Regions from separate parts of the Desulfosporosinus sp. FKA genome, predicted to be linked through region 3. Evidence: riboswitches for the same ligand, from Rfam matches in the RefSeq annotation. Region 3 holds a riboswitch; each other region holds the start of a gene.
What was found. Region 3 has a riboswitch for cobalamin ahead of cbiE (precorrin-6y C5,15-methyltransferase (decarboxylating) subunit CbiE). Riboswitches for the same ligand answer to the same signal wherever they lie in the genome.
Positions count from the first base shown of each region.

Region 1 (8,448 bases), on a different contig from region 3:
TGGGAGGGTGATTCTTTACTTCCTCTGGTTAGAGGAGAGAATCCCAGCGGTCTTAAGAACAGAACCGTACTCAGCCAATATCATGGACATGGCGTAAGTCACGGAATCTTCATGATACGCAAGGGCGATTATAAGTATGTTTATTATCCAACCGCTCCCTGCCAACTCTTTAATTTAATTGATGATCCCCTTGAACTCAATAACCTTGCACCTAATCCGGTATATAAAACAGTCGTAGAACAACTTCATGCTGAACTATTAAACATTTTGAATCCTGAAGAAGTCGATAAAAAGGCTTTAGAAGATCAACACAATCGTTTAGAAATGTCTCAACAAGCCGGACCAAAGTTACTGAATCTGGCGGATTAAGAGGAAGTTAACGAGGGACCCACCCCCACTTATAGAAGTTGAGGTCTTAAAAACTGGATAAAACACTACTTTTCAAATTAATGGAAAATCACTTCCTAGTTAAAAATGCTAGGAAGTGATTTTTCATAGACCAAAATCTGGCGCTAAGGAATTATTGTACCTTCGGGAGCATTTCTCGAAACTCCTGGATACTTTTGGGATATATTTTCTCATTGGCAAGTAGATGCTCCTCCACCAGCGCTTCGTACACAGATAACAGAATTGGCCGTTTTAAATTCGCCTTCTTTAGGACTTCTTCTTCTTGGAATATTTCCAGTGGCGTTCCATCCGCAATAATCTTTCCCTGACAAAAAACAAGAACTCTTTGTGCCCATCGGTAAGCAAAATCTACGTCATGTGTCGAAATCAAAATTGTTTTCTCTTCCATACTCAATTTGGCTAAAATCTTTTCTAACATCTCCGCATTTAAGGGGTCCAAGGCAGCCGTTGGTTCATCAAAAATAATGATTTCAGACTTCATGGCAATAATGTCAGCAATAGTGACCTTTTTCTTTTCCCCACCACTTAAATAGTGAGGCGGACGATCTTTAAAATCCAGAATATTCATATAATCTAGGGCTTCATCGACCCTTCTTATGACTTCCTCCTGTGGAAGTTTTAAATTCATGGGTCCGAATCCTACTTCTGCTCTGACCGTAGAAGCAATAATCTGATTATCTGCATCCTGAAAAACAATGCCGATATTTTTCCTTAGTTCTTTAAGATTCTTTTTATTAATAATAGTGCCCCTATAACGAATTTCTCCATTTTTCGGCGTTAGAACACCATTAACATTCAGGAAAAATGTAGATTTCCCAGCTCCATTCGAACCAATAACTGCAATCTTCTCGCCTTCATTAATATCAATACTGACCCCGTCTAATGCTGCTTGTCCGTTTCCGTAGACATAATATAAATCTCGAATGCTCAAAATAGGTTCTTTCATAAACTCTCCTCATATGTCTAAATAGTATCCAGAAACTCCAAGTCTTCCGTAAAAAGAAGTATCTACGGCACACCAGTTTTCATCGAATCGTGAGACTTCCGACAAAGCCTCGATATTCATTAGCTGAACAAGTTCACTCTGTGATGGCCTCGTTAGCGGCGAGAAATCTATTTCGTAAATCCCCAGATCAGAAACAAAACAGAGATAAACATTGCTGCCGATATAAACTGGATCATGGTAATCTTTTGGTCTTCCTCCAGAAATATCATTTCACCATCATAACATCGAGCTTCCATCGCATCATAATATCCATTCGCCTTTTTCATAGAAATAACAAGCATATTGCAGGCAATTCCTCCAAAGGTATGCAAGGATGTCTTGAAATCACAAAACCCCTGTCGTGAGTCGGCAGAATTCTTTATTTTGGAGTAAACACCTAAAATAATAAAAATATAACGATAAATCATGTTCATCAGTTCAATTATAAGTTTCGGAATATGGGCTTTCCTCATAACGGAGATGATTTCTGAAGATGGTGTTGATAATGTCATCATCTGTAAGGCACTAACTGCAGCAAACACTTTTAAGATCATAAAAATTGCCTCTTCGAGCTTCTCCAAGGAAGTAAAAATATAGAAAAAGCCAAGATGTAAATGATATTGTCCAATTGGCTCCCAGGCAAAATCAACGGCAATTGTTATAGTGGCTAGGAGAATAAAGGAAATCGGAATCGCCAATACCAAAAGATATTCCCGAACTGAAAGGCCTCCTTTTACCACGATCAAATAGGCCATTCCAATGATAACTGCAGCAGATACGTAGGGATTATTCAGTCCAATGCACAGAATCATCAATAATACAGCAAACGAAACCTTGAACGCGGCATTCCATCCTCTGATTTTCGAAGCGTAGGATATAAGATCAATTTCCAACCTTTCCCCGTGTTTCAGAAAAACCCCCCCTAACCTAACTTTTTCCCTGTTTCTTTTTCCCATTTACTCCTTTCAACAAATCTACCGAGGTAGAAGAACACAACTCCCACACCGATACCGGTCTGTACACAGAACAATAGACTTTCTACTTCGCCCGGTAATTCTCCGCCAATTAATCGATTCATAACCGGTTCAACCCACGGCTTATAGTCTGTTCCCGTAATTTCTGCAACGACTTTGCTTCCGGCGTCATCAGAGCCGCTAAACTCTGCTCCTTTTAACATAAACAGAGGAAGAACTGCAATTAATAGTGCAATCAATGAGAGAATAATAACTGTTTTTTTGGATTTCGACATTATTTAACGCCTCCATCCATATATCCGATGCCTATCAATTCTGATTTTGCATACGTCTCAAGACCAATCACAATCATAACCGTCAAAATGCCCTCAATAATTGCCAACGGCACCTGGGTTGGTGCAAATACACCGAGAAACTTAAGAGCAGAGGCAACAACACCGCCGTTCGCTGACGGATAGGCAAGTGCCAGCTCAAAACTGGTAATACAATAGGTAAATAAGTCTCCAATTGAAGCTGCCAGAAAAATCCCAGCATTATGATTGACTTTTAGTTTTTTACACAATATATAAATACCATAGGATAACATCGGACCGGCAATGGCCATGGAGAAAGTATTTGCTCCCAGCGTAGTAAGGCCACCATGCGCCAGTAGAGTTGCTTGAAAAATAAGTACGATAATACCTAAAATGCTTACTGCGAATGGTCCAAATAAAATTGCAGCAAGTCCGGTACCTGTCATATGTGAGCAGCTTCCTGTAACCGATGGAATCTTTAAAGAAGATAATACGAAGACGAAGGCACCAGCCATTGCAAGCAGGGTCATGGATTTGCGATTCTGTGCTGCTTGTTTCTTGATGGCAAAATATCCTGCTGCCAGAAAAGGCAGACAGATTACTCCCCACGCGATACAGTATTTGGGCGGAAGGTATCCTTCCATAATATGCATTGCATAAGCTGTCGGAGTTATTCCGAATAACCCTGCAAAGACCGCAAATAGGCTAACTATTTTCTTTTCCCTTAAATTCATAATTGTATCCTCCCCTGACTCTTAATAGACCTCTTTCTTATTCTTAATAGATTATTGCTTGTTTGAATTACCCTGCCAAATAAAAAAACCCTTCACCAACAGAAGGGTTTATAGCTCAACCGGTATCAGGTAAAATTACCAAAAACACAGGTATACACCTCCCTAACATCCCGTAGGTAGTTTCAACTGCGGAATAAGCAGGTCTCCTGGCTTAAGGTCATCGTCAACTCACGTCTTCCCGGAGCGATATCCAGTGACATTTGTGAATTGGCTCCCTTTTACAGTGGCGGGCACCGCGTCAGCTTAAACTGACTTCCCTTTTCAATTCCTTCCCCTCGGGAAGGAATCACTTATTCCAATATTTAACTATAACCATTATACCAAGAAGAAAAGAGTTTGTATAGAGTTTCGTGCCATACTTCTATAAAGAGTATGCATCACTCTCTAGCTCGGCATATAGTACCTGACTTACTGAGTTAATTCCACTTTTTCTTAGTTCTCCCGCTGGTAACTTTGTTAAGATACCATGGAAACTATATACTGCCTCTTTTCCATGAACCGATAACGACGGACTTCGTTATAAAGATAAACTAGGCGCTCATCTTAGAGCGCCTAGTTTATCTTTATATATTAATTTTCACTAATGGCAATAAATAAATTTGTGTTTTGGGCAATCTTTAAAATAATTCACTCAAATAAAATGAGATAGCAAAATTAAAGCGCCTACAATCCAGCAATAATAAGCAAAAGGCTTCATGGCATTAATCTCTTTCCTCTTAAACCAATGCATTAAAATTGTTACAGCAATGTAGGCAAATAACCCAGCAAACAGACCGCCGATAAGGGAATTGACGAATAAGCCATGGGAACTGTGTTTAATCAGTTTTGGGACTTCTAATATGCCGGCTCCAGCAATGATAGGAGTGGCTAACAACATAGAAAAGCGAGCGGACTCCTCGTGTTTAAGTCCCATCCAAAATCCCGCTGTCATACTTGCTCCGGAACGAGAGAAGCCTGGAACCAAAGCCAAAGCTTGAAATAAGCCGACGACTGCCGCCTGTCCGTAGGATAAGTCATTGATGCTTTTCGTGCCTCGCTTCTTCATTTTCTCTCCAAAATATAATAACAGACCATTAATAATTAGAAAGATGGCGGCCGTTGTTACATTGCTGAACATATTGGTAATATGTTTTTCGAAAACAAACCCGATCAGAGCTGCTGGAATCGTCCCAACCAGAAGTAATAAAAGCAAACGTAAAGAAACCTCTTTGCTGGAATTAATAATTGAGCGGATTATTCTCATCCAGTCGTCCCAGAAAAAGATCAATAAGGCCAGTGCAGTTCCAAGATGAAGCATAACTACGAAAGGTAAAAAATTCATCTTTAAGAACTCAGGATTAAGATTCCAGTGAAAAACATAAGGGGTAAACACATTATGAGCCACACTACTAATCGGAAACAACTCAGTGATACCTTGGACAATAGCAATAATAATCGTTTGTAATAAAGTCATTACTTGAGCTTGCCTCCCTATCTATTAATGTTCAGGCCATTAGCTTTTCCTGTTAATTATAATATTACGTATGAAGAAATACTTGTCTAACTCTGTTAAATCTGTGTTAAAATTCGGTAAATACCTCAATACATCAAGCCAGGCATAATAACAAAAAACATCCTTAAACGGCGTGTTTATTCTGAACATCTCTACGACTAACAGTCAGGTAACCGACAAGGGCAACAATGATAATCGTTAAAACCAAACTCACTGGGCCTGTACCAAGCCCAAGGCCGCCGCGAAAGCGTTGCATCCCCATCCAATCCGCAATCGAGGCGCCTAACGGTCGTGTCATTATATAGGCAAACCAGAAGGCAAAAATTTCATTCAAGCCAAACAACCAATAAGCTAACGCTGGGATCGCAATTAAAGCCGCAAAGAGCAAACCCGAGGTGAAATAGCCTAAATTCAAAGTTGTCGCCGTCAAATCTCCCGTTGCAGTGCCTAACGCGAACGTGACCAGCACGATTGACCAATAAAAGGCCTCCCGGCGACGTGTGTGGATACTGTGTATCGCAAGAGTCTTTTCACTTGTATACCAAGCAACAAAGATGATGGCCATCGCTGCCAAAAAGAAAATAGTCGAAACCTGATAGGGAATCCCAAAACCAACGTGCAAAACATCAGCAAACATGGTACCAAATATACTTACCATGACAACCGTTAACCAGTAGACCCATGGTAAATAACGACGGGCAGAAAACTGCATGACCAACGAAGCTATCAGACCAATTAACCCAAGGACAATACCTATTATAGGATTGATATGAGTCAAGAGATAGTCAGAGAACACCTCACCCATTCCAGTTGTCAACACTTTGACTATCCAGAAAAATACCGTGATTTCAGGAACCTTTGTAAGTATTTTGCTGCCTAAATCCTTAGAGCCAACTAACGAATTATTCAGAAACAAATTTATTCACTCCAATTCAACATAGTTATCCTATTTGGCAATGTAGGGATTTACCTTTTATGCTTAAGCATGATTGCTTAAGCGCTTAATTGTATTGTACAAAAGAGAGATAACTTTCGAATTAAGAAAAAATAAACTTTTAGTAAAGAAAAAATAAACTTTTAGTAAAGCAAAAATAAATTTTAAATAAACTAGAATATAAAGAAAATCTCATTGCAAAATTACAATGAGATTTTCTTTTCTATGTAAAGGATACCTATAAAAAGTAACTCCATTGGTCAGTGCAATAATAATGAAGTCACCCATTCATTCGACCTTATCCTAAAGTTTGGATCTATAGCTATAACTGTGAATAGGTAACTATCTTTTGGGAAACTGTAACTGATCAGCAACGCATGACCCGATTGTACCGCGTAGGGTTTCGGCATTGAACTATTTGGGCCGTCAATGGTTGCTGATAGGCTATCAACTTCCTTGGTGAAATTGGAAGCGACAATTTGATGATCGCGGGTTATTTTGTTGTATATACCACTCGCTAAAAGTCGCTTTTGAAGCTCAGACTGTACCGCATCAAAGTCGTAAATAGTTTGTGAGTATTGCATCTGATTAGAATACTCTGCAATCATACTCTGCGCGGCAATATATTTTTCCGCGTCATCAACGGATGCTCCTTTAGATATTTTCAAGTACGACAAATATACATTCCTGTAACAATCATTATTAATACAGCAGGAATAATAATCATAAGAATATTTGATAACAAAGTAAACACTCTTGGGAAAAGATAGAACATTCCATTGGGGTTAGGAAATTAACAGTGTACCTGAATAAAGTTAGGAGCATTGGTTGAATCTGTGGACACACCATGAAAAACAAGGACTAATTTATAGACACTCTGCATCCGTTAAGAGCGAATTAAACCACTTTAAGTTTACCAAATGGTGCGAAACTGAGTTCTCTAACATCTTTCTAAAATAGATTGGGAGCTGATGGTCTCCTTCTAAGGCATCCTTTAATAATAGAATTTTTGCTTCAGTCTGCTCAATTTGAATTCTAATAAGCTTGACCATGTTATCTCTTTTGTATTCCTTAGCAAATAAAAGAGCTGCATAAAAGGACAGGTTAACATACTCCGTTTTTGCACCATACTGGTACATCAACGTTTGAAACTCGGCTTTCCCCAGTTCAGTGATAACATAATGATGACTTTCCCGACTTTGTTTCGTTTGAATAACCCGCTCAATTAAGTTTTTTTCTTCCATTTGCTGAAGATTATAGTAAAATGACCCCTTTGTAAAATTCACAATATACTTGTAGTGCCTTTCTTCCATTTTTGCCAGAAGCTCATATCCATGGGCCCCTGGATTTTGGATTAAGAGTCCTAAAATCAGCAATGGAATCATAATTGGTGCCTCACTGTTCGTTTATAAATTCTTCATAAGAGAGTTTTCCAAGTGCAAAGTCCATCTGTTTCACAAACATCAATTCAGTTGGTGTATGCATTCTAGCAATAAGTCTATCTAAAAGCTCAACCTCATGGCTTAACGGTGCTAAAACATGAGTTTTTTTATCGAAGGCTTCAAAGTAGCGCAAACCAAAATATCTTTGAGATATTGAATTCACATGAATTCCATCGGGATTCCCTGTTAATCCTTGCGCAGACACAAAATAACAGTGTGCTTGTTCAAAAGCAAATTGTTTAAGGCTATCGTTTATCTGCTCATACTCGACGCAATACTGCCCAAATGCTGTTTTACCTAAATAGTCTCCTAAGCCGCCAATGATGAACGGTATTTCTGGAACATTGAGGATATCTCTAAGCGCCTGCACGATTCCCAATAACTTGTCATAATACACTTTGTATTTGCCACCTGAACTATCACTTTCACCTTGATGCCACAAAATCCCTGTTAAGGTGCTGTGTTTCATGGCGAATTTGGCTTCGCTGATAGCATGTTGAAAAAGTTCGCCATCAACAGCCCAGTCATCCAGTGAGCTTCCGCCTTCGGCACATGGTATTAGGCCGATCGTATCTTCCGGATACTTTAAACACCACGCATCTGCAAATGAAGCTGCCAAACTTACACCCGAAACAGGACGGTCGTAATTCACAGGCTCAATCATCATTTGCCATCTGCCGTTACGCAACATTTGTATTCGTTCGTTTATAATAGGAGGCACGTCAGACAAAAAGCCTCTGCCGGCCATATTGGATTGCCCAATCATCAAAAAAGATTTAATCATCATGTGTTCCTTTCCAAAAGTTACTCAGAATCAGTAACCAATTCCTATATCTTAAAATCATAGTCTAATTAGACCAATAGACACATTATAGTCTGATTAGACTATATGTCAACAAAAAAATACCCCCACTGGAAGTGGGGGCACTAACTTAATATATAACTTTAATGGTTCGATCGTTTCTCACCCTGTAGACTTCAGGGGCTGTTTTACCGGCGTAACGACAAAACATGCCGTGCCAAAAAATCACTTCAATAGGTTTTTGAAAATCTTGACCTGTTCCCTAAGCCATGGTAGTGCTGCCACAACCGGAAACTCCCAGTATTAATAGTGCCACTTAACTTA
Region 1 is NZ_NAHZ01000015.1:191,052-199,499, reverse strand. It holds gene B5771_RS04535 (sulfatase-like hydrolase/transferase) at 1-369, shown strand, start outside; gene B5771_RS04530 (energy-coupling factor ABC transporter ATP-binding protein) at 521-1,354, opposite strand; gene cbiQ (cobalt ECF transporter T component CbiQ) at 1,522-2,286, opposite strand; gene B5771_RS04520 (cobalt transport protein CbiN) at 2,316-2,642, opposite strand; gene B5771_RS04515 (energy-coupling factor ABC transporter permease) at 2,642-3,394, opposite strand; cobalamin riboswitch at 3,573-3,763, opposite strand; gene B5771_RS04510 (undecaprenyl-diphosphate phosphatase) at 4,086-4,907, opposite strand; gene B5771_RS04505 (hypothetical protein) at 5,071-5,862, opposite strand; gene B5771_RS04500 (hypothetical protein) at 6,141-6,557, opposite strand; gene B5771_RS04495 (helix-turn-helix transcriptional regulator) at 6,747-7,265, opposite strand; gene B5771_RS04490 (sialate O-acetylesterase) at 7,276-8,106, opposite strand.
Region 1: linked by a shared signal. The riboswitch ahead of B5771_RS04515 (energy-coupling factor ABC transporter permease) and the one ahead of cbiE (precorrin-6y C5,15-methyltransferase (decarboxylating) subunit CbiE) in region 3 are both predicted to bind cobalamin.

Region 2 (8,448 bases), on a different contig from region 3:
TTGGATGCGCTCTTTTTCTTCGGGCGGCATAACGTAAACGATTTTATCTTCTTCTTTAATCGATTCTCCGTTCATAAATTTAGCAGCTGGCATGAGGGTACACCCGTCTTGTTGCAACATAAAACGTGGGTCAACATCATAAACCTCGCGCTGACTTTTGATGAATTCTTTCTCTTTTCTTTGATAGAGCTGCAAATGGAGTGCTTCGTCATAAACAGCTGCACCGTCGTGCACATTCATGCCAAAATGCAGCCCTGTACGCTGGCACAACTTGTACCATTCCTTTGTAAGATACTTCATGCGAACTCCTCCCATCAAATATGTGTACGACAGTCTAGCTGTCAATTACTTTGATAAAATCTGTATTATTTTAAATTCGATGGTGTTCCATAAATATCCTCCTGGGAGTATTCATAGCGATTAGAGAAAAAAGTGCTGCCAGAGGAATTACCTGTCATGAAAGTAGATATAAATTTTACTGCTATACAAATGCTTCATATTTTTGATTATCTTTCAGAATATTGGTTTTTTATGGGATGAATTGGAATCTAATACTATGGGTACTGATCCTAAGCTGGAGTTGAGTGTGAAATAAAAGCAACATAGAAGGAAATTAAAGAAAATTGGAGAAGATATGGGTTGGTGGTAAAAGTTGGAGAGTGAATTAATGTTTAGGGTACTGGGCGTTACGATAGTCTCTACTTCTGGAGTTCGGAAGATGGGTTGGAGCAGGTAAAAATAATTTGTTTGGATTAGGTCAGTTGGATTTTGTCAGTGTGATTTAAGGAGGATTGCTATTGTGGTGAATATAGCGAATCAGCAAAATAAAATTTACAACTATAAAGATTATTTAAATTGGTCTGATGATCGAATTGAGTTAATTGAAGGGCAAATTTATGCAATGACTCCGGCACCTTCTCGACTTCATCAAAAAGTATTAGGAAATTTGTTTTTTCAAATTAAAGGTTATTTGCAAGATAAGAATTGTGATGTTTATATTGCACCCTTTGATGTTCGCTTAAAGGAAAAAGATGAAAACAAGGATGAAGAAATAACTACCGTTGTTCAACCGGATTTAGTCATCGTTTGTGATCCTTCGAAGTTGGATGACAGGGGATGTAACGGAAGTCCGGACCTTATTGTTGAAGTGGTCTCCCCTTCAACAGCTTCAATGGATTACATACGCAAATTAGAACTCTATGAGAAGTTTGGAGTTAAAGAGTATTGGATTGTTCAGCCGATAGATCAAGTTATGATGGCTTATCGATTAAATACTTATGGAAACTATGAGCGAGCTAAGATTTACGATAAGACGGGTAGCGTGCGGATAGAGGTTTTGGAGGGGTTGGAAGTGGATTTGTTGATGATGTTTGAGAAGTAAATAACGTGGAAAGAAAATTAATGAGGATTGAGATTGATCTGGATGACGTGGGTGTGGTTAATTATGTTAAATTCGAAAAGCTAATCGCTATCGTCGGCTTAAATGATTATGTAGAATTCGATGAGGCTCCGTTCCCGATGCGATGCGAGGCAAAGCTGAGCTCGATCAGATTATCTAAATTTATCCGTTTAACCCATTAAAATGTGTTGTATACTACAGTCTCTCGGAATTAAGGGGGCGTAAATTACAGAAACGTAGCCAAAAGCCCACGGTTTTAATCGTGGGATGAAGGCGGCTTCGTAATTTCATGTAAATGTAAATGTCTTAGCACTATGATAAACTAGTATTAGTTTGATCTTTGAAAACTGGATAGAGTAAGAGGTTCTGATAGCTAATGCGTCTATCAGGTAAAACTCTATGTGTCGTCAAGAAAAAAGACGTTAAAACGATCGTTTTCAAAGAAACTGTGGTAGCTGGTAACAGGCTATCAGCCTAGAGTACCATTGTGTACTGCTCTAGGACGGGCTAATGGCATAGCCCTGAACTTGGGGTCATACTCCGATAGCAGAAATGTACTTCGGTTTAATCACCCAAGAATCCCATCGGCTTTAGCCGTGGGAGTGTCAAAAATACAGGCAAATGGAACTGAAAGCTAAATATTGATTTTGCACAGAAACCTAATTGAGAGTGGACGGTCACGCCACTGTTCGGAGCCAGCAGAGGCATCATAACCGCTATCACTGCTTACTTTTAGAAGGTGAAACGAGGGGAGATACAAGTGATTCGACAGAGAAGCGTAAGCGAGGAGAGCGAGTTTAGATTAAATATAGGCTTCAGCTATGGCTTTCTTTCCACATTGTCCGAAAGGCTTAGATGTTGACACAGAGGAACCGTCCCCCTGTGTCTCTTTTGCGAAGTGAATTGCCTAATTGAGGCTTCTAGAAGTCAATAAATTCATTTGACAAACTAAACAAACTATTTTATTATTCTTATAGTTAACACAATTAAATAAAAAATTTTTTATAGGTGCCTCAAATCGAGGATAATAGGGAACCAGGTAAAAATCCTGGACGGACCCACCACTGTAGTTAGACGTTGAAAATGTACATATGCCACTGGGTAACTGGGAAGGCGTACATTTGAGTCTATAAGTCAGGAGACCTGCCTATAAAATAATGCAAAGAGGACAAAGGTAAAGTTCTAGCTTTTTTTAAGCTAGAACTTTTTTGTTCTTAGTCAAAATTACGGGGAGATTGCTATGGAAGTAATTGCCAAAATTAGAATTGAGAAACTCAAGTTTCCGAATAATGAGAAGCCGGTACTTAAAAACATTAATTTAGAAATTAAGCAAGGAGATTTCATCGTCATTACCGGGGGGGTGGCCTCGGGAAAATCAGCATTATTACACGTCATAACAGGTGCGATTCCTCATTACCATAACGCAGAATTAACAGGAACCGTAACAATTATGGGGCAAGATATTAAAGAAATGCCTCTCAATAGAATGTCGGACTATATGGGATACATGATGCAGGAGCCCGATAATCAAATCATTAGTTTAGATGTCTACGAGAACGTTGCCTTCGGACTCGAAAATCAAGAACTTCCTTCTGCACAAATTGAGCAGGTTGTAAAAAATGCGCTGGAGTTTGTGGGCTTGCGTGGTTACGAAGAAAGACAAACTTCGTCTCTTTCAGGCGGGCAGGCCCAGCGCGTTGTTTTAGCGGGAGTATTAGCCCTCAAAGTTCCGATTCTAATTCTTGATCAACCGACTGCCGAACTGGACCCACAAGGCCGCCAGGAGATATATAAGAGGCTGGGGGAGTTAAATGAAACTCAGAATCTCACGATAGTTTTGGTTATGGACCGGATTGAAGAAGTGCTTAATTATGCTAACAGAGTTTTAATGCTTAAAGACGGTGAAATTAGTAAAGCTTACTCACCCAGGGAATATTACTGGGCCCAAATCAAGTACCGGAAAGAACTGCTCAGAGATAGCAGGCATTATACTCTTGACAGTAATAAACCCAGGGAGAGCATAGCTAAAATCAGTAATGTTTCTTTTCTGTACAATAATCAATTGCCTGGTTGTGAAGAAATTAATTTAGAAGTTTATAGGGGCGATTTTTTATCAGTCGTCGGTTTAAATGGTTCAGGCAAATCGACGTTGGCGAAATTGCTTATCGGTTTGCTAAAGCCTGCTATGGGTGAAATTCGCTTGTTTGATCAGATAATTGCTAAAAGAAACTTGAGCAAGATTTTGGCACGTGTCGGATTTTTATTTCAAAACCCAGACCATCAGATCTTTGCCAGCACAGTGGAGGAAGAGGTGGGCTTTTCCTTAAAGCTAAGGGGTGAACGAAATGATAATCTAAATCAGAAAGTTGATGAATGTTTGCAATTCGTAGGACTGGCGGATTACAAGGAAATGCATCCCCAGCGTCTAAGCCGTGGTCAGCGTCAACTTCTGGCATTAGCCTCGATACTTGCCGGTGATCCGGAGTTCATTATTACTGATGAGCCTACATCTGGCCTGGATGAGAACCAAGGTTACATGATCATGGAGAAACTCTATGACTTAGCGAATAACGGCAAAACCATTCTGTTGATTACCCATGATCTGGCCATGGCAAAAGACTATTCAAACCGCTTAGTTGCCTTATATAAGCATCGCATCAGGCTGGATATTGAGACAAAAGACATACAGCGACATTGTGAGGAACTGAAAGCTATTGGCCTGAATTTCCCAAACACTGTTACTTTCAAGGAGGTTTATGATGACACTGGCACTTCCGAAGTTTGATCCCCGTACTAAGCTTGTTTGGTATAGTTTGATGATTTACTTTTCATTGTTAAGTCAAACTGCTGCTCAATTAGGAATCACTTTACTGGGATGTATTATTTCCTCGTTAATTCTAAGTGGTTCATTTAAACACTCTAAGGCTATGGTCATCATTCTTTTGCTTTTGGGACTTCAGATCTTGATTATTCAGTTGCTGTTTTGCCGGGAAGGTACTTTGGTCTATCAATGGGGTATCTTTAAAATCTACAGTGATGCTCTGCCGCTGGCGATTACCGGCATACTGAAAGCGACACTTATTTTCTATGCCAGTCTACAGTTCTTTACCTCTGCTTCAGCTCAAGACTTTACCCTGATGCTCATAAAATTTAGAATTCCTTATCGTTTTGCCATGCTGGTGGGATTAGGTGTTCGTTTTTTGCCCCTTATGAAAGAAGAATACCAGTCGATTATCGACAGCCAGCGAACCAGGGGCCTTAAAATGGATAGCGTTTGGGATGATCTGAAAGCAATTATTCCAACATTCCTGCCCTTTTTGTATCGCGCTGTTCGTCGCTCAACGGAAATAGCCTTAGCTATGGAGTTAAGAGGTTACGGACGGAGTAAAAACCGAACGTTTTCATCGGAAATTGTCCTGAAGTATTACGATGTTGTCTTAATTGCCTCGATGTTTTTGGTAATAAGCCTCAGCATTATTACAAGGCTGTTGCCATTAATCTAAGACCATAATTAATGATTTAAGGAGGAGAATAAAGTGAAAGAAAAATTGTTGAGGACTGACACCAAAGCACTTGTGGGAGCTGTTATTATCGGTATTGTATTTCTGATTATGGACCAGGTAACAGGGCGAATCGACGGTATCTTAGATCCGACCCTTTTGCTGCTTAACGGAACCAGCTGGGCATTTTTTACGGGCTTAATAGTTTTGATGTACAAACAACCGGCAGGTATTATCGCCGGATTGGTGGAAGCTTTTGTAGCTATGGCAACTGCTTATTCCCCCCTGGCATTTTTCTTCTTATTTGCAAATACCCTAGGTTCTATTGCGTATTCATTAATTGCCTCTCAGTTGTCCATGAAAAAACTAAGTCATCATTTGATAGCTATGTTAGGTTGTACTGTTATTGGTAACTTTTGTGTTGCGATAGGCTTGATAAATGTCTTTCATCTTGATTGGAAAATTGCCATTTTGTCTTCTGCGCTAACTACCTTAGTCGGAACCATCGTAGCAGGAATCCTTACGAAGAGCGTTTATCGTTCTTTACAAAAATCAGCATTACTCTAAAAAACTAAGCAAAAGTTCACCTTCAAAGAGACTTACTGTGATTAGATGGATAAAGGACTAGCATAAACTAATATAACTTTACTCATTACTTATAGTCTTCGCAAATACGATTAGCGCAAAGAAGTATGATCAATGTGGAAAATAGAATTATAACCTCCGAGCCAGATTGACCTATAAAACCATCCATGGTCACTGGACAGGGCCTATGGGCTCTCGGGGTTACACTCACCTGATAAATAATGCTTCTATCTGGAAAGCATTAACAAATTACAATTTCGAAGATAGAGAGAGGTCTGGTTGAGATAACCAGACCTCTTTGGTTGCTGCTATTTGTTACTGAACTCGTTGAGCTAAAGCTGAACATCGAGGCTTTTGTGGGGGGACTCTACCTAACCGAAGCAAGATATAGGAACTGCTCTCACTTGAAGTGGGAGTTTACGATTGGATAAAAAACTATATATTGACAGATCAAGGTTACATGTGTAGACTATAAATTATAGGTCACATTTGTAACCCGAGGAGAGTGCAGTAATGAAATCATTGGCTTCAAAGATATCTGAGTCGGAAGTTGAAGTTATGCGTGTTTTATGGGGAGCGGGTGAAGAGCTTCCTCTGGCGGATATCAGAAAAACGCTTGAGAAGACAAGTAAGTGGGAGACCTCCACCATAAAGACACTTCTTCGCCGCTTATGCGACAAAGGAGTCGTGCTGGCAGTTAAAAAGGAAGTCTATTATTACAGGCCTGTCGTCAGCGAATCAGAATACAACGAATATAGTACGCAAAACCTAATTGACCGCTTGTACTCCGGCAGCGCCAAAAAACTGGTAGCATCACTATTAGGAAGTAAGAAGTTTAATGATTCAGACATAGAAGAACTGCGCGGTCTCTTCAAGGTAGGTGACAACGATGAATGATACAATCAAGCTGATACTCTCACTTTCCTTATCAGGCAGTATTCTGGCAGTATTACTATTCGCAGCAAAGCCATTCATTAAGAACAGGCTGTCAAAGTCAATCCAATATTATGTTTGGCTCGTAGTACTGGTAAGGCTTTTATTTCCTTTTTCCTTTGAAGGGAGCCTTATGAATTATGTGTTTAATAGTCAGACAGTACCTGTGACGATCAGCTCTCAAAATGCTGTGAAACCAGTTTCGGGCGTAAGCGGCAACAACGCCAGTTCTGCGATACCGACCAAGGTTGAAAAAAATGTGGCCGAGGGTGTCTATGATAATGACACTGATCACAACAGATATTTAAAGGACTTATTGAATCAATATTCCTTAGACCTCTGGCTGCTCGGCGTACTCATTGTGATTGCTGCAAATTCAATCGGCTATGCTCGCTTTTTAAACTATCTAAGAAAGAGTAATACGCCGGCAAGCGACGAGCAAAAGGAACAATTGAACACACTGCTGAATGGACGACTCAAGGTCAAGCTTGTTCGAAATCATTTTGTTACCACACCGATGCTGATAGGAATTTTAAGACCCTGTATTATAATTCCTGATTCCGACTATACCAGAGTACAGCTTAAAAACATTCTCCTTCATGAGATTTCACATTTGAAGCGCTTCGATGTAGCCATAAAATGGCTGGCTATGTTGGCTGCGGCAATTCACTGGTTCAATCCCCTTATGTACTTTATAAGAAGGGAAATTAATCATGCCTGTGAATTGGCTTGCGATGAAGCAGTTATTAAAAACCTAACTCCCGCGGAAAAACAAGTTTACGGTGATACTTTGATAGCTGTTGCCGCGGAGCATAGATATCCTCTAGGAGTGATGCAGGTAACGATGAGCGAGGAGAAAAAGAGCTTAAAGGAAAGGCTGCTGGCGATCATGAACCATAACAAAAAGTCTAGGTTCATCATAACAATTTCAGTGCTGCTGCTGGCTGCGGCAGTCCTTGGGGCAGCAATACTAGGGGCAAGTGTCAGGCCTGTTGGTGATAAGCCGCCTAGAATTTACATAAATGCGGAAGACGATAAGACGAAAGAAGCACTTTCGGGAAGTTACACCTGGAAATATCTAAACACGACCATCAATGCCGATGCGGATGACCCTGTCAATTTTAAGTACGGTCCAGACAACATCGTTAATGTAGCAGCCGGACGACAGTTAATTATCGGCACCCAAAAGATAAAGTTGGATAAAGAATATGATTTTACAATTAAGCAAATCTCCGTTTACAAAGATAGTAAACCGGTTAAATTCGAGACTGCTAAGCCGAGCTTTTTGGGCAAAAATCTTTATTTACAGGCACCTCTGGATGCTGGTGAATATACATATTGTTTGATATTGGATTTTAAGGATAGAGGAACAGTAAGTTATGGATTTGTGGCGAATGTTGTCCTATATGATTTAACCGGCATTGCCAAATATCGAACACCTTATGTCGGAAACAATAGTAAAGTACTTGCCCTTACCAGCCTTCTGCCTGTACCTGATCATTCTTTCAAGCAGCAGTATATTTCCTTGCAGACAGAGGCCCATCCCTACGGTCTTACTGTTTATTATGAAGCAGTTCCAAACAAACAATATCAAGGCGAATGGCCAATTGACATCACAAAGTCGTCTATGAAATCAGCTTTAGAAAAAAATGCCCTTGTTCTATTCTGCATGATTGATAATGCTGAAAAAGTTACCTTTGCCTTTAGGAATACTCCGTCTGAGGGAGATCTTGATACCGCAAAGTATGGTTCCTCTATAACCTTTTTGCGCGCTGATATTGCCAAGAAATATGGTGATTTGTCTGCCCTCGGAAAGAACCTTGATTCACTTTATAAAATTATAGGAAACAAGCCTGTGCTGACAAATTAATCCGGTTTTTCAGGCTAAGCAAAAGTTCACCTTCAAAGAGAATTAGGTCAAGAAACAACTGAAACTAAGGGGCCATTTTAGGTGGAACAGGATTTGAGAGGGTTCATTGAATGCGTTAAATCTTATAATATTTGCAAATTGTGAAAAATTTTAGAAACTAA
Region 2 is NZ_NAHZ01000032.1:468,351-476,798, reverse strand. It holds gene B5771_RS19125 (DUF4085 family protein) at 1-300, opposite strand, end outside; gene B5771_RS19120 (Uma2 family endonuclease) at 800-1,381, shown strand; gene B5771_RS19115 (hypothetical protein) at 1,387-1,581, shown strand; cobalamin riboswitch at 2,389-2,565, shown strand; gene B5771_RS19110 (ABC transporter ATP-binding protein) at 2,640-4,184, shown strand; gene B5771_RS19105 (energy-coupling factor transporter transmembrane component T) at 4,159-4,902, shown strand; gene B5771_RS19100 (hypothetical protein) at 4,936-5,466, shown strand; gene B5771_RS19095 (BlaI/MecI/CopY family transcriptional regulator) at 5,998-6,381, shown strand; gene B5771_RS19090 (M56 family metallopeptidase) at 6,374-8,287, shown strand.
Region 2: linked by a shared signal. The riboswitch ahead of B5771_RS19110 (ABC transporter ATP-binding protein) and the one ahead of cbiE (precorrin-6y C5,15-methyltransferase (decarboxylating) subunit CbiE) in region 3 are both predicted to bind cobalamin.

Region 3 (8,448 bases):
GCTGATGGCCACCGTGACTCCCTGCCCCTTGGTCTTGGGCAGAATCAGGTGCCCCTTGTGTGCTCCCAGGATACTCGCTGCTTCGCATACTCCGTCCACTCCTATCTTTTCTTTTACAAAGTTTGAGCGCGTTAAATTTTCTTGGCTATTTATTGCTTGAAGTTCATCGGCCGAAAAGGTTTGGAAGGGAACCCCGAGGAATTTAGCCGCTTCCTGCAAACCTGCTTCATCAGCTTTTAAATCGATGCTATAAAGACCGGATATGGCCTTTAATGAGGCCCCAATTTGATCCAGAACTGAGGTGATTGCATCTAAAACCACGTTACTGGAAATTCCCCGGCGACATCCGACCCCCACACTTAAGACCGGAGGGATTAAATAAATACAATCTTTTTTAGTATCGCCACGGGGAAAAGCATCAATAATTACGTTTGGGTTATTTTGAAATTCATGCAGAGCTGTTTCTTGAGATATATTGAAGCTCTCAGCGACCCCAGTAATCTTAGTATCCTTAGTATCCTCAGTATCCTCGGTATCCTCAGTAACCTCAGTATCCCCAGTATCCTCAGTATCCTCAGTATCCTCAGTATCCCCAGTATCCTCAGTATCCTCAGTATCCTCAGTATCCTCAGTATCCCCAGTATCCCCAGTATCCTCAGTATCCTCAGCATCCTCAGCGTTTTTAATATCCTTAATATCCTTAATATCCTTAATGTCCTTAATGTCCTTAACATCCTTGGCATCTATAGGATTATCCGACCCAATCGTAGATTTAGCGAATCTTCTTAGACAATCTCTAAAACAATAGTGAGGATCATCCAACCAACGTTGATCAATCGAAAAATCATTTGGTTTAAGTACATTAAGATAACCTCGCTCCAAAAGCAACCGGTTAACGACGGGCAAATGGTCAATTGGTTCAACCTTCCAGCCAAACCTTCGAGCATATTCATCAGGTGCCGTAATTCCCCGGCCGTCTGTGGCCGTGGTAATAACCGCCTGGGCTTGGAGATGCTGGGCGATGTCTCTCGCCCAGGCGTTCGCTCCCCCTAAATGACCGGAAAGCAAGGGAATCACGAAATTTCCTGCCTCGTCTAAAACCAGTACGGCGGGGTCCCGGTCCTTCCGGTCGATGAGCGGGGCGATCTGCCGAACCACAATGCCCGAGGCCATGATGAAGATAAGTACTGAACAATCCCGCCATAACGTTGGGACGAGTTCGCGTAAATGCTGAAAGGATTGCACTGGGATCATCTCGGGGATTTTTCCTGCGCTGACTGTGAGCGCTTTTTCATGCAGATAAAAGGTCAATAGGGCTGAAGCAGGAAGATTCTCCCCAATGCGCAAGGCCGTTGCCAAGCCTCGATCTGTTAGAGCCAGTAACGCTATTTTCACGTCTCTTTTCCCTGTCTGAATTCATGAGTAAACGTTGGGTCATAAAGCTTGGAACGGGCATATCCTCCTGCCGGATCCAGAAAATCTCCCACAAGAATTTGAGCTTGCTTGCGAATTCCGGCAGCATTTACTTTATCGGCAATCGTTTCCAACGTTCCAACGACTATTTCTTCATCCGGCCAGCTGGCTTTAGCAATCACAGCGATGGGAGTGGAAACGGGGTACCCTCCCTCAAGTAAGGCTTCAACAACAGACCCCATATCTTGTACACTTAGAAAAATCGCCATGCTGGATTGGTGCTGCGCTAAAAGGGTTAAGGCTTCCCGGTCCGGTACGGGAGTCCGTCCGGCCAAACGGGTAAGAATCAAGGTTTGACTGATATCCGGCAGGGTGAACTCCCGTTTGACCGCCGCCGCAGCGGCAAAAACTGAACTGACTCCCGGAACCACAGAATAAGAAATTTCTTCTTGGTCTAAGCGATCGAATTGTTCTTTGATTGCGCCGTACATGCTCGGGTCTCCCGTATGGAGACGTACAATAGTTTCTCCTTTTTTTGTGCCTTCGAGCATTAATGCGGCCACCTCTTCAAGAGTCAAGGAGGCACTGTCGTGGCAAGGCGTTCCCGGCCGGCAGAGCTTAAGCAAATCCGGGTTGACTAAAGAGCCGGCGTAAATGACCCGATCTGCTCTCTCCAAAGCCCGGGACCCTTTGAGGGTGATCAGTTCCGGATCTCCCGGACCCGCACCCACAAAGATAACTTCTCCCTTTGGTTTATTTTCGCTCACCGTTTTCCCTCCCTAATAAATTCTTTTTCACCAGGAGCAGACTAAGGTAATCGATCTTAGTGGATTGGAAATCTTCCGGTTTCGGTTCCCAGCAGATTTGCTCCCCGGACTGACCTAAACGTGTGAGTAAAACAGCTTTTCGATCTCGCTCTTGGAGAAGGTTGAGAATTTCCGGAAGCCTGCGCGAAACTTTCATCAATACCAAATTGGGAAAATCAAGATATTGGCCAACGTCTTCCGTACTCGGCAGGACCACTAAGGGCTCATCTCCCGTAGCAAGCGGCAAATTGATTTTCGCGGCCGCGGCTGCCATGGCTGTAATACCAGGAACAGTCGTAATTAATTCGGACGGTAATTGCTCTTGGAGAAGGTTCAGCAGATAACTGTAAGTACTATATAAGGAGGGATCGCCTAACGTAATAAAGGCGATTGATTTGCCCTGCTTCAGCTCCTGTAAGAGCATTTCTGCTCCGTCCCGCCAGGCCTTGGCTAAAACTTCCTGATCAGCCGTCATGGGCATTTCCAATTCCAGCAAACGAGCATTAGCAGGACAGTGGACTTTAGCAATGTCCCAAGCAACACTTTCTCTCTCCATTTTCGATTTGGGAATAGCCACCAAATCTACTGTTTGCAGGACTTCAACAGCTTGCAGAGTTAAGAGGCGAGGATCACCTGGCCCGACTCCGACTCCATAAAATTTACCCCATGTTGTTGTCATGATCTTACCCCTTTTCGTGCAGATAATATAAAGACAGGATTTAAGGCTTGGGCCATATGCAGATGATGAACAGGCTGCCAGCGGACAGCTTGAAGAGAAACAATATCAATATCCTGATAGTCCAGTTCTGAAAGTAATTTTACTCCCTGAGACATGGTTTCAAGGGTGACGGCTGTAATGACGACCCTTCCCCCTTCAAGGAGCGGAACGTTTAATAAAATATCCTCCAGCCGCCCTTTACTTCCTCCAATGATACAGACATTAACCGGCGGAAGTTCCGGAAAAACATCGGGTGCGCTTCCGGGAATCAAACGAAGATTAGAAACACCAAACTTCTCCTGATTAGCAAGAATCAAGGCTTGAGCTTCGGGATTATGTTCAATAGCATAGACAACTCCCTCCGGAACTAAGCCGGCAGCTTCAATACTAATACTCCCAGTACCCGCCCCAATATCAACAATACTGTCAGATCTGGTAATTTGAGCTTTAGCGAGTACTTGAACTCGAATCTCTGACTTGGTCATAGGAACGTTTCCCCGCAAAAATTCCTGATCCGGTATCCCTATTCGTCCTCCGCGTACGTTATTCGCTGAATTCTTTGCCTGATCGTCGATCAGCGAAGTCAGCTCCGGATGCAAAATAAGAATTGCATTCTTCAAGGGGGCAGCTTCTTGAGCCAAATGATTGGCATCCATAGTTTGCCATAGCTCTTCGGGGTAAGCCAATGCATTCCCTACTGAAATATTTGGATTTTGTCCAAGATCAAGATAAAATTGGGCGACTCTTTGCGGAGTGTTCGACCCTCCGGTTAATACTCCCGTCAGACGCCTTATTTGAGTAGGAAGTACTGATAGATCTCGTCCGTGGACACTTACAAAATCAGCCTCTTGCCAAGGGAGTCCTGCCCGGGCAAAGGCAAATTGAAGAGAACTGATACCGGGGTAAACATCGATTTGCTCCCCGGGAAATTCTTTTTTTAATCTGGGCAAAAGGCTGAAAAAACCTGGATCACCCGAGACAAGAACGCCGATATCTTTCTTAGCCAATAAGGCCGTTCTAATGACCTCAAGGCTGGCCTTAAGGTCTCCTATTAAACAGTGTTGATCACCCAAAAAATCAGGAAAAAGCTTGAGAGCTCTAGATCCTCCAATTAAAACGTCACAGTTCATAGCCAAATCTCTAACGGCCGGCGGCAGCCATTCTGTTCTTCCGGGCCCGATTCCAATTACCTTTAACATTGATTACCCTTCTTCCATGGTTGACTAACGTTTGGCCAAAACCTGCCTTGGAACTTTGGGACAATTAAAAAAGAGCCTGAGCGGCTCGTATGGTTTATCCTTAATAAACACACACATCTCCTATCGCTCGTAGGACCGTGAATTACTTAAGGAAGGTTTTCTGACTTCAAATCATCATCCTCTTCCTTTATTCAAAACGGTTAAAGGAATGGAAGAGAACTCCTTGTTCACAGTGGCGGGACCGCGCCGGATTTTCACCGGCTTCCCCTTTTAAATCCTCGTTGACTGAGGAGCCTTAAGTACTTGTTATAAAATTATAAACCCTAAATGATGTTTCATTAAATAGATGTTTTATTATGTCATGTCATCTGATTATCTGAGTATTCTATAAGTATTAGCAAAATTCCTCTTTTCAAAATAATTTAAACTGATTTTTTCCATTTTCATTGATTAAAATCTATTTTATAGTTTATTTCTTAATTAGGCAATGTTAGCAATTAGTTTTAAGCCAATTTAAGCAGTTAAAAAAAATTCTCTTGTTAAGGGTATACCCTTATTATCCATTTTTGCTGTATTATACCATAATTTATTTAGCACTTCACTGACTCTTAAAGAATAAGATATTTTGCATAACGTGCAAAGAAAGGAGTTTATGATAATATGCCCGAAGGTAAAAAAACTGCGAGTATCGGCTCCGTCGCCATAGCGGCGCTTGTTGGCGGAGTGGCCGGCGCCTTTGTCGGTTTAATGGTCTCACCAAAGAGCGGGGAAGCATTACGTAAGGATATTCAAACAAAAGCAGGAAATCTTGCCGAACAAGTTCAAGACTGCACAGTTCAGCAAACAGAGGCTTTAAAAGAAACAGGCTCTAACCTGCTCGATAAGGGAAAGAAAATTAAAGAAGATCTTCAAGTCCTCTGGCAGGACTTGAAACCCAAAAAATTAAATTCCATTGACATTGCCCGCTCTTCTGCGGTAGATATTCAGGTGGACTCAGAATCCGAATCCGAAGCTGAAGATGTTACGTTCTCTTCTGAGTCGCCAACTGTTGAAACTTCAATTCAAGATGATATTGATACACTGCCCTAATATACACAAATCCTTACGTAGATTCCATAATAATCAAGAAGCCCTAAAATCGAGCACACGATTTTAGGGCTTCTCTTAACAAAGTGAACTCGTTCAGCTCAAACTGAACATCAGGACCAACCCCCACTTACAAGAAGTGGGGGTCTTAAAAACTGGATAAACGTATTTACTCTCAAGCCCTTAAATCTTACCAGCGTTCCAATGCTGTTTTTCAACGATCTCTCGAGCATTCATATCCCAGCCTACGGGCTGACCATTAAGTAAGGTCATGATGGCTCCCACTCGAAGACGGCCAAACGTAAAAGCTTGTGCCCGTTCGCTGGCCAGATGAGCTAAATGATGAAGCAATGCTTGGTGACCAAGGTTTAAGAGTTCTATAGCAGCTCCCTCCGTTGTGGGGAACTCTGCCAATGCTCTTAAGGTTTCGGCCTTAATTCCGGAGAGGGCAGCATGAGCCAGTAAAATTTCCGTCCGCGCATCAGCCACACGATTATGTGTGTGGAAGATACCTCCCGAAACTTTAATCAATTTGCCGATGTGGCCCAATAAAACGACATCTTCAATACCCCGGTAAACAGCTTCTTCCAAAAGGTAACCGACAAAATTGCTCATTTGAATAACGGCTTCTGTGGGAACATCAAAGCCTTCTGTCGCCACACGAAATCCATAATGTCCTGGAGTTAAAACAATTGCTTTATGCCCGTAGGCCACTGCCTGGTCTAACTCCGGTAAAATTGAGGTTTTGAAGGCTTCTTCGGACATGGGACGAACGATTCCACTCGTTCCCAGAATTGAAATCCCGCCCACAATACCCAGACGGGGGTTTAAAGTGCGTTTAGCAGTCTCTTCACCACCCGGAACTTCAATGGTGATTTCAAGTTCTTCCTGAGGAAAAACTTCCCGTACTGCTTCGCGTATCATTCGTCTGGGGACCGAGTTAATAGCCTTTTCACCTGCAGGTTGATCCAAACCTTTTTTAGTAACTGTGCCCACACCTTGTCCACCCCGAATATGAACCTCTCCTTGAGCCGCAAGCATGCGTACGAAGACACGAATCTCTAGGCCGTCCGTTACATCGGCATCATCTCCGGCATCCTTGATAATAGTTGCTGTCGCCTTCGAATCTTCAAGGCTTCCGGAATGGATCGGCATCCCTAAACGTGCTTGATTGGGCAAAGGTATCTCGATTCGTTCCGGCAAACAATCTCCACGCAGGAGAAGACAAGCTGCTTTGGCAGCACCTGCAGCACAGCTGCCTGTTGTATATCCCTCGCGCCAGGTATGTCGATCTTTATTTCGCGCCATAGTTATCTCCTATTATAAATTATTAAAATTTCAGAAACTTATTATCCCACTGCGCTTATTTTACCACAACAAGTACCTATTTAGAACTAGTGTTCGGCAATGATTTGACGGGCGGCATTCATCTCACCGCCTATAGAGACCATCAGTCAATCAAATCTTAAATTTATTATAAGAGTCCGAAGCGTAATTTAAAGCGTACAAATAAAGCTAAAAAAGACAAGAGAATAATAACCGTAACTGCCCATAAGTCTCTAGCTGCAATGGCTTTTTTAGGCTGAACCGGCCAGGCCTGAGATAAACCGTACCCTCTATTCAGCATAGCCATTGATAAGGAATTAGCCATTATTATGGAGTTAATAAACAAGGGGATCATAATCGGAACATAGGAACGAATTGAACCTCTAATTCCTTTCCCATGCAGATTCATTCCCCTTGCCATTTGAGCTTCCAGAATAAGGGACCTTTTTTTGTCTAAGGTCGGAATAAAACGCAGCGCTGTCGTCAATATCATGGATACTTCAGCAGGAACCTTCAACCATTGAAAAAATTGAGTAAAATCCTCGAGGGACGTTGTGAAGGTTAAGATTGAAGAAGCAATCAATAAACTCCATATCCGAAGCAGAAAGGTTGTCCCCATTAAAAATCCCCCGACAGTAGCCCCTATATGTTTCCCGGGGAAAAGATAAAAGAGAATTTTCCGGTTGGAAAGATGGACAAAGTGCTGAGGCGAGTAGGAAAAGCCTGTAAGCAGAATGATGGAAATAACAATTGGCAGCAGAGGGATGATAAGGCCGGTTATCTTTCGCAGCGGGATATTTATCGCCAAGGCTAAAAAAACTGTACCTGAGATAATTGCCAGCTGATAAAGTGGATTTTGGAAAAGGAAAGTAAGTATGATAATCACTAAAAAACCCAGCATCTTGCTGCGAACATCTAAACGATGCATTAAGCTATTTTCCGCTGAAGAGGCTGCTAACATTTTGTCATTTCCCCTCTTTCGAACAGTGCCGTAAATTCTTCGGGATAGAGTAATGTCTCTGAGAAGCCGACGTCACTCAAGCAGGCGGAAAGGCGGCAGAGCTGCGGAGGAATAATGGCGGCATCCGCTAATAACTTTTCTTGAGCAAAGACTGCGCGAGGATGTCCATCAAGGAGAACACTTCCTTCTTTCAGGACGATAACTCGTTGAGCATACTGAGCTACAAGATCCATATCATGACTTACCATAATTATCGTCGTACCCCCTTGATGAAGTTGGTTTATCAACCTCATCATGGCCTGTACACCAGAATAATCTGCACCGGTTGTCGGTTCGTCAACAATTAGGATTCGAGGTTTCAACACTAAGATTGAGGCTACGGCAATCATCTGCCTTTCCCCTTTTCCCAAGGTAAAGGGATGAATATGACGATAGCGCTCTAAGCCGGTTTCCTTGAGGACCTGATTAATCTGTTCTTTGATTTGTGCCGTCGTTAAACCGTTATTTTTCAAACCGTATTCAATTTCTTTCTCAACGGTGGTGGAAAAAATTTGATGGTCCGGGTTTTGAAAAACATAGCCAATGGTTCTTGCCAAATGAGCAGTATCATACTTTTGGGTACTCATGCCGTGGACACGGACTTCTCCGCTTGTCGGTTTCAACAAACCGTTCAAATGTTTTGCTAAGGTCGTTTTACCGGCCCCGTTTTGGCCAATCAGGGCGACAAATTCGCCGCTGTCTATTGTTAAATTAATTCCTTGGAGAATAGGTTTTCCCGCTTGATATTGATAAAACAAGTCCTTGATTTCGACGGCTTTGGCCTCCGCAAACTGATGGTCTTTCCAAGCTTGCTGTTTCGGCTGGATGGAAAATTGCTTTACACTATCAGCAAACTGCTTAGGACTCGATAACAGTTTTTCCAAAAGACGTGCCGCTGAC
Region 3 is NZ_NAHZ01000022.1:50,197-58,644, reverse strand. It holds gene B5771_RS24715 (cobalamin biosynthesis protein) at 1-1,395, opposite strand, end outside; gene cobM (precorrin-4 C(11)-methyltransferase) at 1,392-2,180, opposite strand; gene cobI (precorrin-2 C(20)-methyltransferase) at 2,167-2,898, opposite strand; gene cbiE (precorrin-6y C5,15-methyltransferase (decarboxylating) subunit CbiE) at 2,895-4,136, opposite strand; cobalamin riboswitch at 4,269-4,449, opposite strand; gene B5771_RS06485 (YtxH domain-containing protein) at 4,797-5,225, shown strand; gene cbiD (cobalt-precorrin-5B (C(1))-methyltransferase CbiD) at 5,406-6,530, opposite strand; gene B5771_RS06475 (energy-coupling factor transporter transmembrane component T) at 6,697-7,509, opposite strand; gene B5771_RS06470 (energy-coupling factor transporter ATPase) at 7,503-8,448, opposite strand, start outside.

Region 4 (5,920 bases), on a different contig from region 3:
GGATTACTGCTGCACATTATTCTGAAGAATTAAAGTCGTTTCCGCGGGCCTTTTATGTGGACAGTATTCGAAACGCTGGAGGAACTCCGATTATTCTGCCGCCGGTTCAGAATAGCGAAGAAAGCCGAGAGGTTTTAGATCTTATAGATGGTTTATTATTAACTGGTGGAGGAGACATTTCTCCTACCTATTTAAAAGAAGATCCTCAGCGCGGAGTTGAAGCTTGCTTTCCTGAAAGGGATTTTAGCGAGCTGTTGTTGGCGAAGGGGGCTATGCAGCTGGATTTACCTCTTTTAGGAATTTGTCGAGGAATTCAGGTATTAGCAGTTGCAGCCGGCGGGAAAATCTACCAAGATATTCCAACCCAGTATCCTGAAGCGATCGAACATAAACAAACTGCGCCCCGTCAATACACATGGCATAGTATTGAAGTAAAGCAAACGTCTTTGCTTTTTACGCTGTTGAAGAAGACGGGCATTGATGTCAATAGTCTCCATCACCAAGCTGTCCGTGAGATCCCCTCAGGCTTTCAGATAAATGCCCAGGCAGTAGATGGTATCATTGAGGGAATTGAAAAAACGGCCGCCAAGTTTTGCTTGGGAGTTCAGTGGCATCCTGAAAGCTTGCTCGAAACTGAGAAACATAGTCGTGCTCTATTCAGTGGATTTATTGAAGCATGTATTGACAAATAGACATTTGTAGATAGAGATAAGGTTATGCGGTATTTTTCAAAAATGAGAGAGGGAAGCAATGCTTCCCTCTCTCATTTTTGAAAAATACCTGGCAAACAAGCTATTGGCTTGCCGTCCATAGCAGGTATTTTTCCCATTTTCGGATGCGTTTTAAAACGCAAACTCAATGTCAGCTCTTGCATAGTTTAAAGCAGATTAGTTATATTGTCAAATTAATTATTATTCATAAGAAATTCACAAGTTTTTCACGAGAATGTCGCATTAAACGCTTAAACTTAAGTCATAGAAACCGCTGAATATCCCTAAGTCTTAAAAGGAAAAAGTCTACGAATTTGAGGAGGGCTGAAAATAAGTTAAAACAAAGTAAGGCTTAGTTGTTAAAGAAGGAAAATTGGGCAAGATAAAATCGAGACTAAAAATGCATAGGTTTCAGTTTAAGCATGGCTAGGGCTAGAAGATAAAGGGGGAATTATGATGTTTGGCTTAATAATTTTATTGATTATTGCTTATTTTATCTATAAAGAATCACATTCCGGAGAGTTGTTTGGGGGGCATCCTGCTCATACCTGTAATCCTCTGGATATCCTAGATGAACGCTACGCACGTGGTGAGATTAGTCGAGAGGAGTATTTTGAACGTAAAGCGGGGCTGAGCGGGCGCAAACATACTGTTTCTCTTGAAAAGACCAATCAGGAGTAAGATGGATTTCGAAGTTCGTATTAGTAAAATAGTCATATTCTTGGTGTATTCAAATTTAAAGGAGGAATTTATATGATGAGTGGTTGGGGACACATGATGGGCGGCTGGGGTAATGGCTATGGTTACGGAGGTTACAGCGGCTACGGAATGGGGATGATGGGCTTTTTTATGCCTTTGATATTTGGAATCGCCATTATTTTACTCGCTGTCTATTTCTTCCGCCGCAGTAAGTCAAGAGTTCAGTCTCAGGGATTTAGCACCCATAATAGCGCCCTGGATATACTGCGTGAACGTTATGCACGAGGAGAGATTGATTCCGCTGAATTCCAAAGCAAAAAACAAGATTTGGAAAGCCGCTAGTATTTGGTTTGTCAAAAAAGAAGCATCACATTACAAATCGGCCTGCTGATGGATAATCATTGGCAGACCGATTTTGTTATTCTGTCAAGCAACGGTTCGCTTTCGCTAAGGCTCAGAGAAGCAGGGCTTTCAAGTGAGTGCGTGATTGGAAAATTTTTGATCCAGCCAATTAAGTAATTCTTGAGGGCTGTTTACGGTTAAACCATTATTGGTTTTTGCTTTTCTGACCAGAACTATATCCAAACCAAGCTCTAAAGCTGCCGAAATCTTTGTGTCTGTCCCTCCGGCGAGACCACTGTCGCGTGTTAGAACAATATCTGCGCCATAAAACTTAAAAAGGGCTTTATTAATTTCTTTGGAAAATGGGCCTTGCATTGCCACAATATCCCGGGGATGTAAACCGGCTTCCCGACATTTTTGCACTAAATGCCCTTCGGGTAAAATTCTTGCCACGAGACGCACTGATTGGGCAAAAGAACTACTGGTAATTGATTGAAGCTGATGGCTTCCTGTTGTAATAAAGACGGTAATTGTCCGGTCTTTTAGCTTGCGCAAGGTGTTAATACGTTGCTCAAGCAGGACTAGAGCTTCTTCCCAATGGTAGACAGGGAAAATTAAAGGGCTGGAGGGAACTTTAGTTTCCGGCCGCTCTAAGCGGATAAAAGGAATGTTCAGTTCCTCGCACCGACGTCGTAAAGCAGTAAATTTACTGCTCACAGAAGGGTGACTTGCATCAATAACTAATGCTGGATGAGATGGCAGGGGAGTTTCTTCAGACCAGTATTGTCTCTGAATAACATCAATTTTTCTAGCGGTTAGCTGTGTATTTAATTCACGTGCTGCTGCAGATTCCCCCAAAAGAATGATCATGTTTGTTAACCTCCGTTAGTGATCAATAGCAATAGCGCGAAGGGGAATTAATTCAGGCAATTTTCTAAATCCATAACTTTCCATATGATATAGGAAACTGCCCAAGTAATAACAAAAAGACCGACAAGTATGTAACCGATAGAACCAAAGTTGAGACTTTGGATCCAGACCCAAAAACTGCTATGATAACCCAGCTTGGTTGAGAGTATCTGAGCAAGTTCAATAATACCAATGACGAGGGCGGCAATAACCGATAAACCTGTAACCGAAAGATTATAATAAATTTTGCGCAGAGGGGTAGAAAAAGCCCAATGATATGCTGTCGTCATAAAAACCCCGTCTGCTGTATCCATCAAACTCATGCCTGCAGCAAATATAACAGGCAGAGAAAGAATTGCTGTCATGGGCATGCCTTTAGTACCGAGTGTAGCAGAAATGGCCAGTAAAGCAACTTCCGAAGCTGTATCAAAACTAAGCCCGAAGAGAAAGCCTAAAGGATAAACATGCCAGCTTTTATTTATAAATCGATAGAGGGGTTTAAAAAAACGGCTTACGAATCCTCGATTCAATAAAAGTTCGTCAAGGTTTTCTTCGTCAAATTCACCTTGACGCATTCTCTTGAAAAAGCCAAAGATATCAAACCAAATGTAAAGATTAAACAGTCCTATAAGCAAAAGAAATCCTCCGGCAACTGCGGTTCCTATTATACTGGCGAAATTTTGTATTTGGGGGATGTTTTGTTGTGCCCAATGCATAGAAACAGCAGTAATGATGGACATGATACAGACAACGGTTGAATGACCAATCGAGAAGAAAAAGCCGACCCCCATAGGGTCTTGTTCTTGTTGAATCATTTTGCGAACTGTATTGTCTATGGCCGCAATATGGTCCGCATCAAAGGCATGACGCAGGCCTAAGGTATAGGCGAGAAAAGCAAATCCCAGTAACTGAGGAAATTGTTTTAAATTTAATAGCAGCATGATTATACCTAGCAAGTGTATACCAGTCACAGAAACTCCATAAGGAAGCCAGCGGTGACGATCCCAAATATCTTTGGCGGCGTTATTCATAGTCTCTCTCTCCTAATAAGTAATTCATTGCATTGTTCAACCGCGTCAGACAAAACGAAAAGCCCGTCTCCTAAGAGAAGGGCTTAAAGATAATACAAATATATACCCCCTAACATTCCCGTAGGTAGTTTGGCTTAAGAATAAGCAGGTCTCCTGGCTCAAGATCATTATCAACTCACGTCTTCCCAGGTTTGTCCCAGTGACATTGTGTGAATTGATTCCCTTTTACAGTGGCGGGCACCGCGTCAGCCTTTAACTGACTTTCCTTTTCAATCCTTTTCCCTCAGGAAGGGATCACTTATTCCTAACTATTTAGTTAATTCTAATAATAACATGAATGAAGTGATTTTGTACAGCAAGTTCATTAAATGTAAACCTTGTGTTATAGTTATAAAATCGGGGGTGAAAGTGTTTAAATGATTAATCCGTTTTTCATTCTAATAGGAGTTGTTTTCTTTCTTGTCTATGGAGGAATTAATTATTATATCGGCCTGCGTGGCTGGCAAGCTTTATTTAGCTATGTCCCCTTTATTCCTCTAAAAGTTTATTGGCTTGTTTTTGGGCTGATTTCATTGTCCTATTTAATTGCCCGCTTTTTGCAAAAATATCTGCCGCAGGGGCTTTACGAAGGGTTAAATCTCATTGGGGCCTATTGGATGGCCTTTATGTTTTACTTTTTATTAATCATTGCTGCCATCGATCTCATGCGTTTAGTAAACTATAGTTTTCATCTTATTCCTCTGAAGGAGGGTCTAAATCCGGCTTTCGGATTGGCGATCTTCGTTCTTGTGCTGGGAATTGTAGGCTACGGGGCCTGGAATGCGCGAAACCCGCGCATAAATCATTATGATATTACAATAGCCAAACAGGCGGGCTCGCTGAAACAATTGCATGTTGTGATGGTATCGGATATCCATCTCGGTACGATCATTCATAATAGTTATCTTACTAAGATGGTTGGGATGATCAATCAATTGCAGCCTGACCTTGTACTGTTTGCGGGCGACGTATTTGACGAGAATGTTGAAGCGGTTAATAAGCAGGAAATGACGGAAGCCTTTGAAAAATTGAAAGCTCAGTACGGGGCCTTTGCCGTGTTGGGCAATCATGAGTATATTGGAGGAAATGCTGAAGAAGCCGTCAAATATTTGGAGGCAGCAGGTGTAAGAGTTTTGAAGGACAGCAGTCAGGAAATCGATGGAAGTTTCTATTTAGTTGGCAGAGATGATCGATCCGGAGCTCGTTATAATGGGGTTCAGAGAAAATCTCTACAGACCTTGCTTCAGGGAGTTAATCACTCTCTGCCTATTATCGTTATGGATCATCAACCATTACAATTGGAGGAACCTGTTCAGCAAGGGGTTGACCTACAGCTATCAGGGCATACTCATGCAGGACAGTTGTTTCCGATTCGCTTAATTACTCGCCGAATCTTTGAAGACGATTGGGGCTACCTTAAAAAAGGAAACTTTCAACTCATCGTTTCCTCAGGATATGGAACGTGGGGCCCGCCAATTAGGTTGGGAAATACACCTGAAATTGTAGATATCACTATTAAGTTTAAGTAGTCCAGTTGTTAACTGAATGAAGTTTCTTGGCAGATGACCGGATTTTTCTGAAAAGGAGGCAGATGATGGCTAGGGAAGGCAGAAGCTTAGTGGAGGATGTCGCGGAAGACATCCTGGCAATGATTACTATCGACAAAAAATTTTCAGCAGGTGATAAGCTTCCCAATGAGAATGAGCTTGCAGGAAAATTACAAGTGAGTCGTACGACACTGCGAGAAGCTATTCGCATCTTAATTGCTCATAATGTTTTGGAAATCCAGCGTGGTAAAGGAACTTATGTCAAAGACAACCTGGATTTGAACAAGGCATATGGCTTAAAAGAGCTTTCTGCATTTAAACCAGATATCCAAGATCTCTACGAAATGCGGCTCATTTTTGAACCGCAATCGGCTTATTATGCCGCAAAACGTGCAACTGATAAAGAACTTGAGCGAATTTTGTATTATGGCAAGTTAGAAGAAGAACTGATCATTAAAAAAGAAGATCGAACTGAAGTAGAACAGGCCTTTCATCAAGCCATTGCTAAAGCGACCCATAATGAGTTTATGAATCAACTGATGCCTGTTCTTTATCAAGCTATCAACAAAGGAGTTCCTTTGTCAGATACCAATGAAGAAATGGTTCGCAATACGCTAAATGATCATCGCATGATTATGGAATT
Region 4 is NZ_NAHZ01000010.1:280-6,199, reverse strand. It holds gene B5771_RS01105 (gamma-glutamyl-gamma-aminobutyrate hydrolase family protein) at 1-692, shown strand, start outside; gene B5771_RS01100 (SHOCT domain-containing protein) at 1,167-1,391, shown strand; gene B5771_RS01095 (SHOCT domain-containing protein) at 1,464-1,751, shown strand; gene B5771_RS01090 (precorrin-6A/cobalt-precorrin-6A reductase) at 1,881-2,621, opposite strand; gene B5771_RS01085 (HoxN/HupN/NixA family nickel/cobalt transporter) at 2,669-3,691, opposite strand; cobalamin riboswitch at 3,817-4,008, opposite strand; gene B5771_RS01080 (metallophosphoesterase) at 4,108-5,259, shown strand; gene B5771_RS01075 (FadR/GntR family transcriptional regulator) at 5,325-5,920, shown strand, end outside.
Region 4: linked by a shared signal. The riboswitch ahead of B5771_RS01085 (HoxN/HupN/NixA family nickel/cobalt transporter) and the one ahead of cbiE (precorrin-6y C5,15-methyltransferase (decarboxylating) subunit CbiE) in region 3 are both predicted to bind cobalamin.